Regions from separate parts of the Azonexus sp. GW821-FHT04F04 genome, predicted to be linked through region 1. Evidence: predicted binding sites of a transcription regulator. Region 1 holds the regulator's gene; the other holds the start of a gene.
The links. The regulator sigma-54, encoded in region 1, starts transcription at its own class of promoters, with help from an activator protein. The targets are predictions, from matches to a motif close to TGGCACGCTTNCTGCTNA.
Positions count from the first base shown of each region.

Region 2: AC07TV_RS03010 (ammonium transporter) is a predicted target of sigma-54. The motif match lies at 3,552-3,569, and genes of this name have one in related genera.

Region 1 covers NZ_JBWKSX010000001.1:159,110-165,032, forward strand. The annotation lists gene recA (recombinase RecA) at 1-613, shown strand, start outside; gene recX (recombination regulator RecX) at 606-1,037, shown strand; gene lptB (LPS export ABC transporter ATP-binding protein) at 1,034-1,768, shown strand; gene AC07TV_RS00765 (RNA polymerase factor sigma-54) at 1,796-3,268, shown strand; gene hpf (ribosome hibernation-promoting factor, HPF/YfiA family) at 3,284-3,610, shown strand; gene ptsN (PTS IIA-like nitrogen regulatory protein PtsN) at 3,667-4,113, shown strand; gene hprK (HPr(Ser) kinase/phosphatase) at 4,123-5,058, shown strand; gene AC07TV_RS00785 (hypothetical protein) at 5,107-5,364, shown strand; gene AC07TV_RS00790 (FHA domain-containing protein) at 5,412-5,923, opposite strand, start outside.
Region 2 covers NZ_JBWKSX010000001.1:616,876-622,798, forward strand. The annotation lists gene zapD (cell division protein ZapD) at 1-58, shown strand, start outside; gene AC07TV_RS02990 (DNA gyrase inhibitor YacG) at 58-264, shown strand; gene AC07TV_RS02995 (Nudix family hydrolase) at 337-1,281, opposite strand; gene AC07TV_RS03000 (ATP-binding protein) at 1,278-2,168, opposite strand; gene mltA (murein transglycosylase A) at 2,215-3,441, shown strand; gene AC07TV_RS03010 (ammonium transporter) at 3,601-4,803, shown strand; gene AC07TV_RS03015 (hypothetical protein) at 4,978-5,136, shown strand; gene AC07TV_RS03020 (OmpA family protein) at 5,200-5,787, opposite strand.

The DNA of each region.
Region 1 (5,923 bases):
CATCATCGTCATCGACTCGGTCGCCGCCCTCACCCCGCGCGCTGAAATCGAAGGCGAAATGGGCGACCAGATGGTCGGCCTGCACGCCCGCCTGATGAGCCAGGCCCTGCGCAAGCTGACTGCCAACATCAAGAAGACCAACACGCTGGTCATTTTCATCAACCAGATCCGCATGAAGATCGGCGTCATGTTCGGTTCGCCGGAAACGACGACCGGCGGCAACGCGCTCAAGTTCTACGCTTCGGTTCGCCTCGACATCCGCCGCATCGGCGCGATCAAGAAGGGCGACGAAGTCATCGGCAGCGAAACCAAGGTCAAGGTCGTCAAGAACAAGGTCGCTCCGCCCTTCCGCGAAGCCATCTTCGACATCCTCTACGGTGAAGGCATTTCCCGTCAGGGCGAAGTGGTCGAAATGGGCGTCTCCCACAAGCTGGTCGAAAAATCCGGCGCCTGGTACTCCTACAAGGGCGAAAAGATCGGCCAGGGCAAGGACAATTCCCGCGAATTCCTGAAGTCGCACCCGGAAATCGCCCAGGAAATCGAGGCGAAGATCCGCGAAGCGGCCAGCACCACCGTCATCAAGCCGACCAAGGCGGCTGCGGCGGATGCCTGACTTGCGCGTCCGCGCCCTGCAATTGCTGACCCGGCGTGACTACAGCCGGGCCGGCTTGCAGGCCAAGCTCGCTCCGCATGCCGAATCGGCGGAAGAGCTGTCGGCAGTGCTCGATACCTTGCAGGCCGAACGCCTGCTCTCCGATTGCCGCTACGCTACTCAACGGGTTGCAGTGCGGGGAAGACGTTACGGCGATGCGCGACTGCGCCAGGAGTTGCGCCAGCAAGGCGTCAGCGATGCCGACATCGCCAAGGCCCTGCCCGAAGCCGGTGATGAAACCGAACGCTGCCGGGTAATTTGGACCAAAAAGTTCGGTCGACCGCCGGAAACCGCCGAGGAGCGTGGCAAACAGATGCGTTTCCTGCAATATCGTGGCTTTTCCAACGACGCCATTCGGCGGGCCATGCAGGGAGTGGATGAATGAACATGCCGGCAGCCAAACTCTCGGCCCACAATCTCAAGAAGCGTTACAAGGCGCGGACAGTCGTCGAAGACGTCTCTTTCGAGGTCAAGTCCGGTGAAGTCGTCGGTCTGCTTGGTCCGAACGGTGCCGGCAAGACCACCTGTTTTTACATGATCGTCGGGCTGGTCGCGGCTGACGGCGGCGAAGTCTATATCGACGACAATCGCCTGACTCACCTGCCGATGCACAGCCGGGCGAGGCTTGGCCTGTCCTATCTGCCGCAGGAAGCCTCGGTTTTCCGCAAGCTCAATGTCGAGGAAAACATCCGTGCCATCCTCGAGCTGCTCAAATTGCCGCAAGCCGAGTTGAACGATCGCCTTGAGGGGTTGCTGGCCGAACTGCATATCAGCCACGTCCGCCACGTCAATGCCTCGGCACTGTCCGGTGGCGAGCGGCGTCGCGTTGAAATTGCCCGCGCCCTGGCGACCAATCCACGGTTTATCCTGCTTGACGAGCCGTTTGCCGGCGTCGATCCGATCGCCGTGCTCGAAATTCAGAAAATTATCCGCTTCCTCAAGGAGCGCGGAATCGGCGTCCTGATTACCGACCACAATGTCCGCGAGACGCTGGGTATTTGCGACCACGCGTACATTATCAACGCCGGAAACGTTCTGGCGGCTGGACGGCCGGACGAAATCGTTGATAATGAAAGCGTACGAAAGGTTTATCTCGGCGAGCACTTCAAGCTCTGACCGGAAGATAGAAACCGACCCCAACCAATGAAGCCGGCACTCCAGCTAAAACTCTCCCAACATCTGGCGCTGACTCCTCAGCTGCAGCAGTCAATCAAACTGCTGCAGTTGTCGACGATCGAAATGCAGCAGGAAATCGAGCGATATTTGCTCGAGAATCCGATGCTCGAGCGCGAGGACGAACAGGGCGGCGAGGCTTTTTCCGGCGCTCAGCAATTTGATTCTCCGCAGACCACCGAAGGCGAACGCGAACAAAGGGTCGAGCGCGAAGAGCGTGATGCACGTGACGACCGCGAGCAGGACGTACCTTCCGCTCCCTCTGATGTCGACGATGACCGCTGGGCCGCTGACGCCGGCACCTTTACCGGCGCCGGGCGGGATGAGGACGACGACAGCGATTCACAGGATACGCACGGCACGACGATCAGCCTGCGCGATCACCTCGGCTGGCAATTGGGCATGACCCAGGTTTCGGAGCGTGACCGCAGTCTGGTGCGCTTCCTGATTGAGGCGCTCGACGACGACGGCTATCTGTCGGCTACGCTGGAGGAGCTCTGGGAAACGCTGCCGCCGGAGTACGAAATTGAAATCGAAGAGCTCGAAATCGCGCTGCATCACATCCAGAATTTCGATCCGGTCGGGATTGGTGCCCGAAATTTGCAGGAATGTCTGGCCCTGCAACTAAAAGCCTTGCCGCGCGGCGATGAGGTCCGGGATCTGGCTTTGACTATCGTCCAGAAGCATCTGGAACTCCTGGCCGCCCGTGATTTCACCAAGATTCGCCGTCTGACTGGTTGCGACGACGAGTCGCTGAAGGCTGCACAGGCTGTGATTACCAGCCTCAACCCGCGGCCAGCCGCCCGTTTTTCCCAGATTGAAGCGCGCTATATCACGCCGGACGTGATTGTGAAGAAGCTCAAGGGAAAGTGGACGGCGTACATCAATCCTGACGCTTACCCACGCCTGCGTATCAACCGTCTTTATGCCGAAATTCTTGCCAAGCAGCGACGTGGTAACGGCAACCTGTCGACACAGCTGCAGGAGGCTCGCTGGCTGATCAAGAACGTACAGCAGCGTTTTGAGACAATTCATCGTGTTACGCAGGCCATTGTTGACCGTCAGCGTCAATTCTTTGAACACGGAGAAGTCGCCATGCGCCCGCTCGTTTTGCGCGAAATCGCTGACATTCTCGGTTTGCACGAGTCGACCGTATCGCGTGTCACCAGCCAGAAATACATGGCGACGCCGCGCGGCATCTTCGAACTCAAATACTTCTTCGGCAGTCATGTCTCCACCGATACCGGTGGTGCCTGTTCTGCTACGGCCATCCGGGCGCTGATCAAGCAATTGATCTCGGCCGAGGATGGCAAGAAGCCCTTGTCGGATAGTCAATTATCCGAAATACTAGGCCAGCAGGGAATCGTAGTTGCCCGACGGACGGTTGCAAAATACCGCGAGTCGCTCAACATCCCACCGGTCAATTTACGCAAGACCCTGTAGAGAGAGGAGAATAAAGTGAATCTGCAGATTAGTGGTCACCACATTGAAGTTACCCCGGCACTTCGCGAATACGTCGAGAACAAGCTGGATCCCGTGATCCGCCATTTCGACAAGGTAACCGGCGTCAGCGTCGTGTTGTCGGTTGAGAAACTCAAGCAGAAAGGTGAAGTCACGCTTCACGTGCCTGGCAAGGACATCCACGTTGAAGAGTCCGGTGACGATCTCTACGCCGCTATCGATGCCTTGTTCGACAAGCTGGACCGTCAGGTTCAGAAGTACAAGCAAAAAGTCCAGGACCACCATCGCGGTGACAAGCCGGGGCTGCACTCCGTCGCTGAATAAGCGTTGAACGGGCCGCACCGTAACAGGCTGCGGCCTTTGTTTTTCCAACCTTCCCTATGAACCCCCTAACCAACCTTCTATCAACCGATCAGGTTCTGCTCGATCTTGAGGCCAGCAGCAAGAAGCGGGTCTTCGAACAGGCAGGCATGCTTTTCGAAAATCGCCTTGGTCTTGCCCGATCGATCATTTTCGATAGCTTGTTCGCCCGCGAAAAGCTCGGTTCCACCGGCTTGGGTCAGGGTGTAGCAATTCCCCATGGTCGAATCAAGGGGCTGAAACAAGCCGTTGGCGCCTTTCTGCGTCTGGCAACACCGGTTCCTTTTGATTCGCCGGACGGGCGACCCGTCGATCTGCTCTTCGTGCTATTGGTTCCCGAGCAAGCGACCGAGCAGCACCTGCAGATACTTTCCGAGTTGGCCCAGAACTTTTCCGATCGGGCATTCCGCGAAAAATTGCACGCCGCGGCTGATCCAGCCGCCGTAGTCGCCCTTTTTCAGGGCTGAGTTTAGTTCGTGCGTCACGTAAGTCTGGTTCAGCTTTACGAGGACAACCGCGAAAAGTTGCTGTTGAGCTGGAATATCGTCCCCCATGCTGACCGCCGCATCGAGATCAAGGGCTCCAATAATTACGGTGCCGATCTGGTTGGCCACATCAATATTATTCATCCGGAGCGTCTGCAGGTCCTTGGTCTGGCGGAATATGAGTGGGCCATGCGCATTGGCGAGCGTCGCTTCGCACAGATGCTCAGTGATCTGCTCGGGGCCCAACCGCCAGCCGTCATCGTCGCGGATGGCCTGACGCCACCACCATTGGTGGTCGAGACCTGCACCCAATTGACGACACCGCTGATTTTTTCACCCAAGCCGTGTTCGGCAATCATCGATCTGCTGCGCATTTACCTGTCAGCACGCCTGGCCGATACGGTCAGCCTCCACGGCGTCTTCATGGATGTTCTCGGGATGGGCGTCCTGATTACCGGCGACTCCGGAGTAGGCAAGTCTGAGTTGGCTCTGGAGCTTATTTCGCGGGGCCATGGGCTGGTTGCCGATGATGTTGTCGAAATGGCCCGAATAGCGCCGACCACTATTGAAGGCCGCTGCCCCGGAATGCTGCGCGATTTTCTTGAGGTGCGCGGGCTTGGCTTGCTCAATATCCGGACAATCTTTGGCGAAACGGCTTCGCGCCGGAAAATGAAACTCAAGCTGATCGTTCACCTGCAAAGAACGTCGACGGCAGCCGATGCGCCACGTTTACCGCTCGATGCCCAAACCCATGAAGTGCTCGGCGTTCCGATTCGCAAGGTTGTCATTCCCGTGGCAGCTGGCCGCAATCTGGCAGTCTTGCTCGAAGCGGCAGTGCGCAACACGATTCTTCAGTTGCGGGGGATCGACAGCATGCAGGATTTCATGGATCGCCAGCAACGTACGATGCTTGACGATGACGCATGAATGGCCGATAGTACATCGGCGTTTCAAACCTTATAGAGGGGACTCCCAATGAAGAAATTGATTGCTCTGTTGATTGTCGCATTTGCTGCTACCACTGCTTTTGCCGCTGATGATTGTGCTGCCCAGGCCGCCGAGAAAAAGCTGGCTGGTGCCGCGAAAAACAGCTTCATGAAGAAGTGCACCCGAGACGCCGGTGCTGCTCCGGAAAACGAAGCTTGTGCCACCGCCGCCAAGGAAAAGAAACTGGCTGGTGCCGCCAAGAACAGCTTTATGAAGAAGTGCGCGGCCGACGCTGCAGCCAAGTAATCAACCCGTACGGGGAATAGTCGGCCATCTGCGGATGGCCGATTTTTTTACAAGTGCTCGAATTCGGCAATATCGGCCAGCGGATCGCTACCGGAATTGCCAAAACTGATCTGGCCACGACTTTCGAGTTGAATTTCATGGCGCCGGACCATAACTTCCTGACGCCCTGACAGAGTGACGAAGCAGCCATTTGTGCTGGTATCGATCAGATAGAAGCCATCGTTGCGCCGTTCGACCCGAGCATGCTGGCGCGAGGCCTTGCGGTCATCGATGATCAGCTTGCAGCCAAGATCGCGGCCAATAGTCAGCACCGGGGTTTTATCGTCAAGCAGGAAGGCTTTGCCGCGATGGCGAACGCATAGTCGGTCGGGGGGGGCTGTGCTGCTTGGGCCAAAAGCAGAATGTGCCGAATTGGCGGTCGCACCTTGATAGTTTGGCCAGTTGATCTGGAAAAGCGCTAATGCTTCGCCGTCTTCCGGAACGCTACCAAGTTCTGGTACGGGGTCGGCAGAAATGAAGCAGGGTTCGGACAGTGCCTCAACCAGAAGCGAGCTACACA
Region 2 (5,923 bases), 460 kb from region 1:
CAAGTCGCGTAGCTGCGAACGCGACGTTCCCTTCGACCTGACCTTCTGTAACCTGTAATGGCTGTGCGCAAGGTTCGCTGTCCGCAATGTGGCGAAGACGCCATCTGGGCCCCCGAAAATCCGTGGCGCCCGTTCTGTTCCGAACGTTGCAAACAGATTGATCTCGGTTGCTGGGCCAGCGATTCCTATCGCATCGGCGGTGCGGTCAGCGATGAAGAGGCCGGGACGCCCGGCCTCGACTTTTCGGATCAGCCGACGCGCTGATTTCGGCCATCCGGCGACTTCCACGGTCAACCGGAATTTTTGCCCAAAATTGAAATCCCCTGACGGCGCAGCCTACCATCCGCGCATCAGAGCAATGCCGTGGGCGCCGTGCTCCTGCGCTTTCGCCAGCATCTCCGGCTTCATGCCGCCCAGCGCCAGCACCGGCAGCGTGTTGCCGGCCACCTGTCTGGCAAATTCCGGCCAGCCGAGACCCGATGTTTCTGGATGGCTGGGCGTTGCCAGCACCGGGCTGAGCAGCGCGTAGTCGAGGCCGAGTTCCCCGGCGCGGGCAACTTCCGGCGCCGTGTGGCAGGAGGCGCCGACCCACGTGAAATCGGGGCGCTGTGTGCAGGCGGCCAGCTTGATCGACGACAGATGGATGCCGTCGGCGCCGACCTGGCGGGCGATGTCTTCGTCGTCATTGATGACGACCAGCGCGCCATGGTCGTGCGCCAGCCGGCAGACGGCTTCGGCCAGCCACAGACGCTGCGCGCGAGGCCAGCCCTTGTCGCGCACCTGGATCAGCCGCAGCCCGGCCTTGAGCGCCTCTTCCAGCCGTTCCAGCTGGCGTTCCGTGCCCTCGGCCTCGGCGTTGGTGATTGCCATCGTGGTCGGCAGCGACAGGGCTTTGAGGATCGGATCGTTGGCCGGCAGGATGGGGGTGACGGTGGCTGCTTCGCCCGTCCGTTGCCATTCGACGGCTGAGTGCTCGAGCGGCGCCGTGATGCCGATTTCGCCGTCCCACGCCGTGACCCGCCAGAAATTCAGGCGCACGGTGGCGTGCGGGTAGGTGAATTGCCGGGTCAGCCACGGCGAGCAGGCGGTGACGGTGATGCCAAGTTCTTCCTGCAATTCGCGGATGAGCGCGTCGCGGACGCTCTCGCCGGGCTCGACCTTGCCGCCGGGGAATTCCCAGTAGCCGGCGTAAACCTTGCCCTCAGGGCGCTGGGCGAGCAGGAATTCGCGGCCGTCGGCCCGTAACATGACGGCGGCGGCGACTTCGACGATCTTGCTCACTTGCTCTTCTTTCGCGAAGTTTTCTGGCGCCCGGCCAGGTCGCGGGCGAATTGCCAGGCGACGCGCCCGGAACGCGAGCCGCGGCTCAGTGCCCAGTTCAGCGCCTCACGCTCGCTGGCGGCGATGACATCTTCGCTGACGCCGAGCTGGCGCGCCCAGTGATTGGCAATGGCCAGATAGTCGTCCTGGCTGAACGGGTAGAAGGAGATCCACAGGCCGAAACGCTCGGACAGCGAGATTTTTTCCTCGGTGGTTTCGCCGGGATGAATCTCGTCGTCGACGCGATGCGTTTCGAGGTTCTCGGAAAAATATTCCGGCATCAGGTGGCGGCGATTCGACGTGGCGTAGATCAGCACGTTGTCGGGCGGCGCGGCGATCGATCCGTCAAGCACCGATTTGAGCGCCTTGTACGCCGTCTCGCCGGCCTCGAAGGACAGGTCGTCGCAAAAAATGATGAATTTTTCCGGTCGACCGTCGAGAAGATCGACGATGTCGGCCAGGTCGACCAGATCCTCCTTGTCCACCTCGATCAGACGCAGGCCCTTGGCCGAGTATTCATTGAGCACGGCCTTGACCAACGACGACTTGCCGGAGCCGCGCGTGCCGGTCAGCAGCACGTTGTTGGCGGTCTTGCCAGCGACGAACTGGCGCGTGTTGGCGGTGATGCGCTCCTTCTGGTCGTCGATGTTCTCGAGATCGGACAGGCGGATCGGGTGCGGGTGGCGCACCGCCTGCAGCCAGCCCCGGCCGTTGCTCTTGCGCCAGCGGAAAGCGACGGCGGATTGCCAGTCTGGCGCTTGCTGGAGCGGCGGCAGGGAGGCTTCGAAGCGGGCCAGTACCGCTTCGGTGCGGGCGAGCAGACGTTCCAGTGAGGGAGTGTTGGGCATGGTGACAGGTATACTTCGCGGCAAATTGCGAACTCTAGCGAAACCCATGCGAAAAATCCAAACGGCAGCCCTTTTATTTCTCACCCTGCTGGCCGGCTGTTCGACCGTGCCGCCCAGCGTTGCTCCGGCTGCCTGCGCTCCGTGCCCGGCCTGTGCAGTCTGCCCGGCAGTAGTGCCCGCCGCTTCGACGCCTGTGCCAACAACCCCTCCCGTATTCACGCGCTCGTTTCAGCCCGCTGGCTGGGGCGATCTGCCCGGCTGGGTCGCTGACGATGTGGCCGCTGCCTGGCCAGCCTTCCTGCAGTCATGCCGCGGTGTTGGCAGCAAGCCGAATGGGGCCGGCTGGAAGCGCGTCTGCGATCTGGCGCGGGCAGCGGATGGCAAGCCCGGCCATGATCCACGCCGTTTCTTCGAGCAGCATCTGAAACCCTACGCGGTTGCCAACGGTGACGGCGCCACCAGCGGCATGATCACCGGCTACTACGAACCCCTGCTCCAGGGCAGCCGCTCGCGCAGCAGAGGCTACGAACAGCCCGTGCGCGGCGTGCCGGATGATCTGCTGACCATCGACCTGTCGGCCGTCTTTCCTGAACTGAAGGACAAGCGCGTGCGTGGCCGGCTGGAGGGCAACAAGGTCGTACCCTACTGGTCGCGAGCCGAAATTGCGGCACGTGGCGAAAAACTGCCCGGAAAAACCCTGCTTTACGTCGACGATGCCGTCGAGCTCTTTTTCCTGCAAGTTCAGGGTTCCGGCCGCGTGCGGCTGGCCGATGGCAGCGTGGTTCGTCTCAATTACGCCGACCAGAACGGGCATCCCTACCAGTCCATTGGCAAGGCGCTGGTCGAACGCGGCGAGCTGAAGCTGGAAGAAGCATCAATGCAGGGCATTCAGGCCTGGGCACGGGCCAATCCGTCACGCCTCGACAATCTGCTCAACACCAACCCCAGCTATGTCTTTTTCCGCGAAGTGCCGAACAGTCAGGACGGCCCGATCGGCGCCCTGGGCGTACCGCTCACTGCCGAGCGCAGCATTGCCGTCGATCCGCGTTCGGTGCCGCTCGGTTCGCCGGTCTTCCTGGCGACCACCCGGCCGAATACGGCAACGCCAATGAACCGGCTGGTCATGGCGCAGGATACCGGCGGGGCAATCAAGGGGGCGGTGCGCGCCGACTTCTTCTGGGGCTTCGGCAAGGACGCCGGCGAACAGGCGGGGCGAATGAAACAGAGTGGCCGTTTGTGGGTTCTGTTGCCACCGGAGCTCGCCCCGAAATAAGGCGTCGATGCACCGTTATCGAGCGATGGCTTATTGGTTTGCACTCGCATGGTGCAAATAAGTTGTTATGGTATTTGGTAATGCACTGATTTGTAACAATAATGATGCACTGGAATGGTGCTTGCTTTCTGCCTCCCCATTCTTTGATTGGGGTGGTTCATGGAAACGTATCAATCCAGCAGCAACGTATTGTTTATCCTGCTCGGTGCCATCATGGTGCTGGCCATGCACGCGGGTTTTGCCTTCCTTGAGGTCGGCACGGTCCGCAAAAAGAACCAGGTCAATGCGCTGGTCAAGATTCTGACCGATTTTGGCGTGTCGACCGTGGCCTACTTCTTCGTCGGCTACAGCATCGCGTACGGCGTCAATTTCTTCAGCGGTGTCGAGACGCTGATGGAGAAAAACGGCTTCGAACTGACCAAGTTCTTCTTCCTGCTCACCTTCGCGGCGGCCATCCCGGCCATCATTTCCGGCGGCATCGCCGAACGCGCCAAGTTCAACCCGCAACTGATCGCCACCTTCATGCTGGTCGGTTTTGTCTATCCCTTCTTCGAAGGCATTGCCTGGAATCAGGCCTTCGGCGTCCAGGCCTGGCTCAAGGCAACGTTCGGCGAGGAGTTCCATGACTTCGCCGGCTCCGTCGTCGTCCATGCCATGGGTGGCTGGATCGCCTTGCCGGCCGTAGTCCTGCTCGGTGCGCGCTACGGCCGCTACAGCAAGGATGGCCGAATCTCGGCGCACCCGCCTTCATCGATTCCTTTCCTGGCGCTTGGCGCATGGATCCTGACTGTCGGCTGGTTCGGCTTCAATGTGATGAGTGCCCAGACTCTCGACAAGATTTCCGGTCTGGTCGCCTTGAACTCGCTGATGGCGATGGTCGGCGGCACGCTGGTCGCCCTCGTCGCCGGCAAGAACGACCCGGGCTTTTTGCACAACGGCCCGCTGGCCGGTTTGGTCGCCGTCTGTGCCGGTTCAGATCTGATGCACCCGATTGGTGCTCTGGTTGTCGGCGGCGTGGCCGGCGGACTGTTCGTCATGATGTTCACTTTGGTGCAGAACCGCTGGAAGATCGACGACGTGCTCGGCGTCTGGCCGCTGCACGGCATGTGCGGCGCCTGGGGCGGCATCGCGGCCGGTATTTTTGGCAGCAAGGCCTTGGGCGGGGCGGGTGGCATAGCCTTCATGCCGCAATTGATCATGACGACAATGGCCATCGTGGTCGCGTTGATTGGCGGTGCGCTGGTCTATGGCACCCTCAAGGCGACCATGGGGTTGCGCCTTGATCAGGAAGAGGAATACGAAGGTGCCGACCTCAGCATCCACCGGATTACGTCGACGCCGGAGCGTGAGCCGAACTGGTGATTTTGTTCTGACAGGATCAAGCGGCCCGGTTTTATCGGGCCGTTTTTTTGTCGGTGTGATTTTCTTCACTGACTGTTTTTTCGCCTCGCCATATCCTGAATTCGTGACGGGAAGTGTGATTCCCGGAAAGAGATCGAAGCGAGGTGTGCGATGGTCGTGAAGAACGAGAAGCGAATGGGTGATGATCGCCGCGCCCGCGAATTCGGTCCGCCGGATGGTTGGCGTGAACGTCGCAAGAGCGTGGAAAGGCGGCTGGTCAGGGTCGAAGAAATTCCGTTTTCGGAATGGCTGGCCTATCGGCCGGTGCGGGCCGAGACTGAAACGCAAAAATAATACGATTTGTGAAACAAAAAGGCCTCGCCAGATTGCGAGGCCTTTTTGTTTATCGGGGCAGGATTATTCTTCCCGCTCGTAAACGACGTCGGAGCGGCGATTCTCTGCCCACGACTCTTCGTCGTGTCCGGTCTTTTTCGGGTTGCTGGCGCCCAGCGTTTTGATGGTGATTTGTTTTTTTCGAGCGCCGTGACTGGCTAGCGTGGCGCGCACGTTTTCGGCGCGCTTCAGGCCTAGTTGGTGATTGTAAGCAGCGCTGCCGCGCTCGTCGGCGTTACCTTCGATGCGCACGCGCGCCTTGGGGTGCTCGGCCAGATAGCTGGCGTGGGCGCGTAGTGCCGGGTCGTAGTCGGCTTTGACGGTGGCGTTGTTGAGGTCGAAATAGACGCTGCGCTGGGTGCGCAGGCCGACCGGATCCATTTTCATTGGTGCTTCGGGCATCGCGCTGGCGGCCTGCGGGGCGGGGCTGGTGGCGGGCAGGCTGGAGCCCGGCTGCAGTTCGGCGGGCACTGGTTTGCCGAGCAGACCGGGGTGCACTTTGAGCGGGCCGCTTTGCGAGATGTGCTTGCTTGGCGGAATCTCGGCTTTGAAGGCGGCGCAGGCGGTAAGCGTTGTGGAAAGGAGGAGAGCGATAGGCAGGGAAGCGCGCATCTTGTTTTTTCGGCGGCGTGAGGAAGCTCGAATCATAGCCCCTCGCATGGTTGGCGAATAGTCTTGTCGGCGGATGGGGGGCTGACGAGTGCAAGGTGAATTTGCTTGCTGGAATAAGTAAATTCACATTTCATCT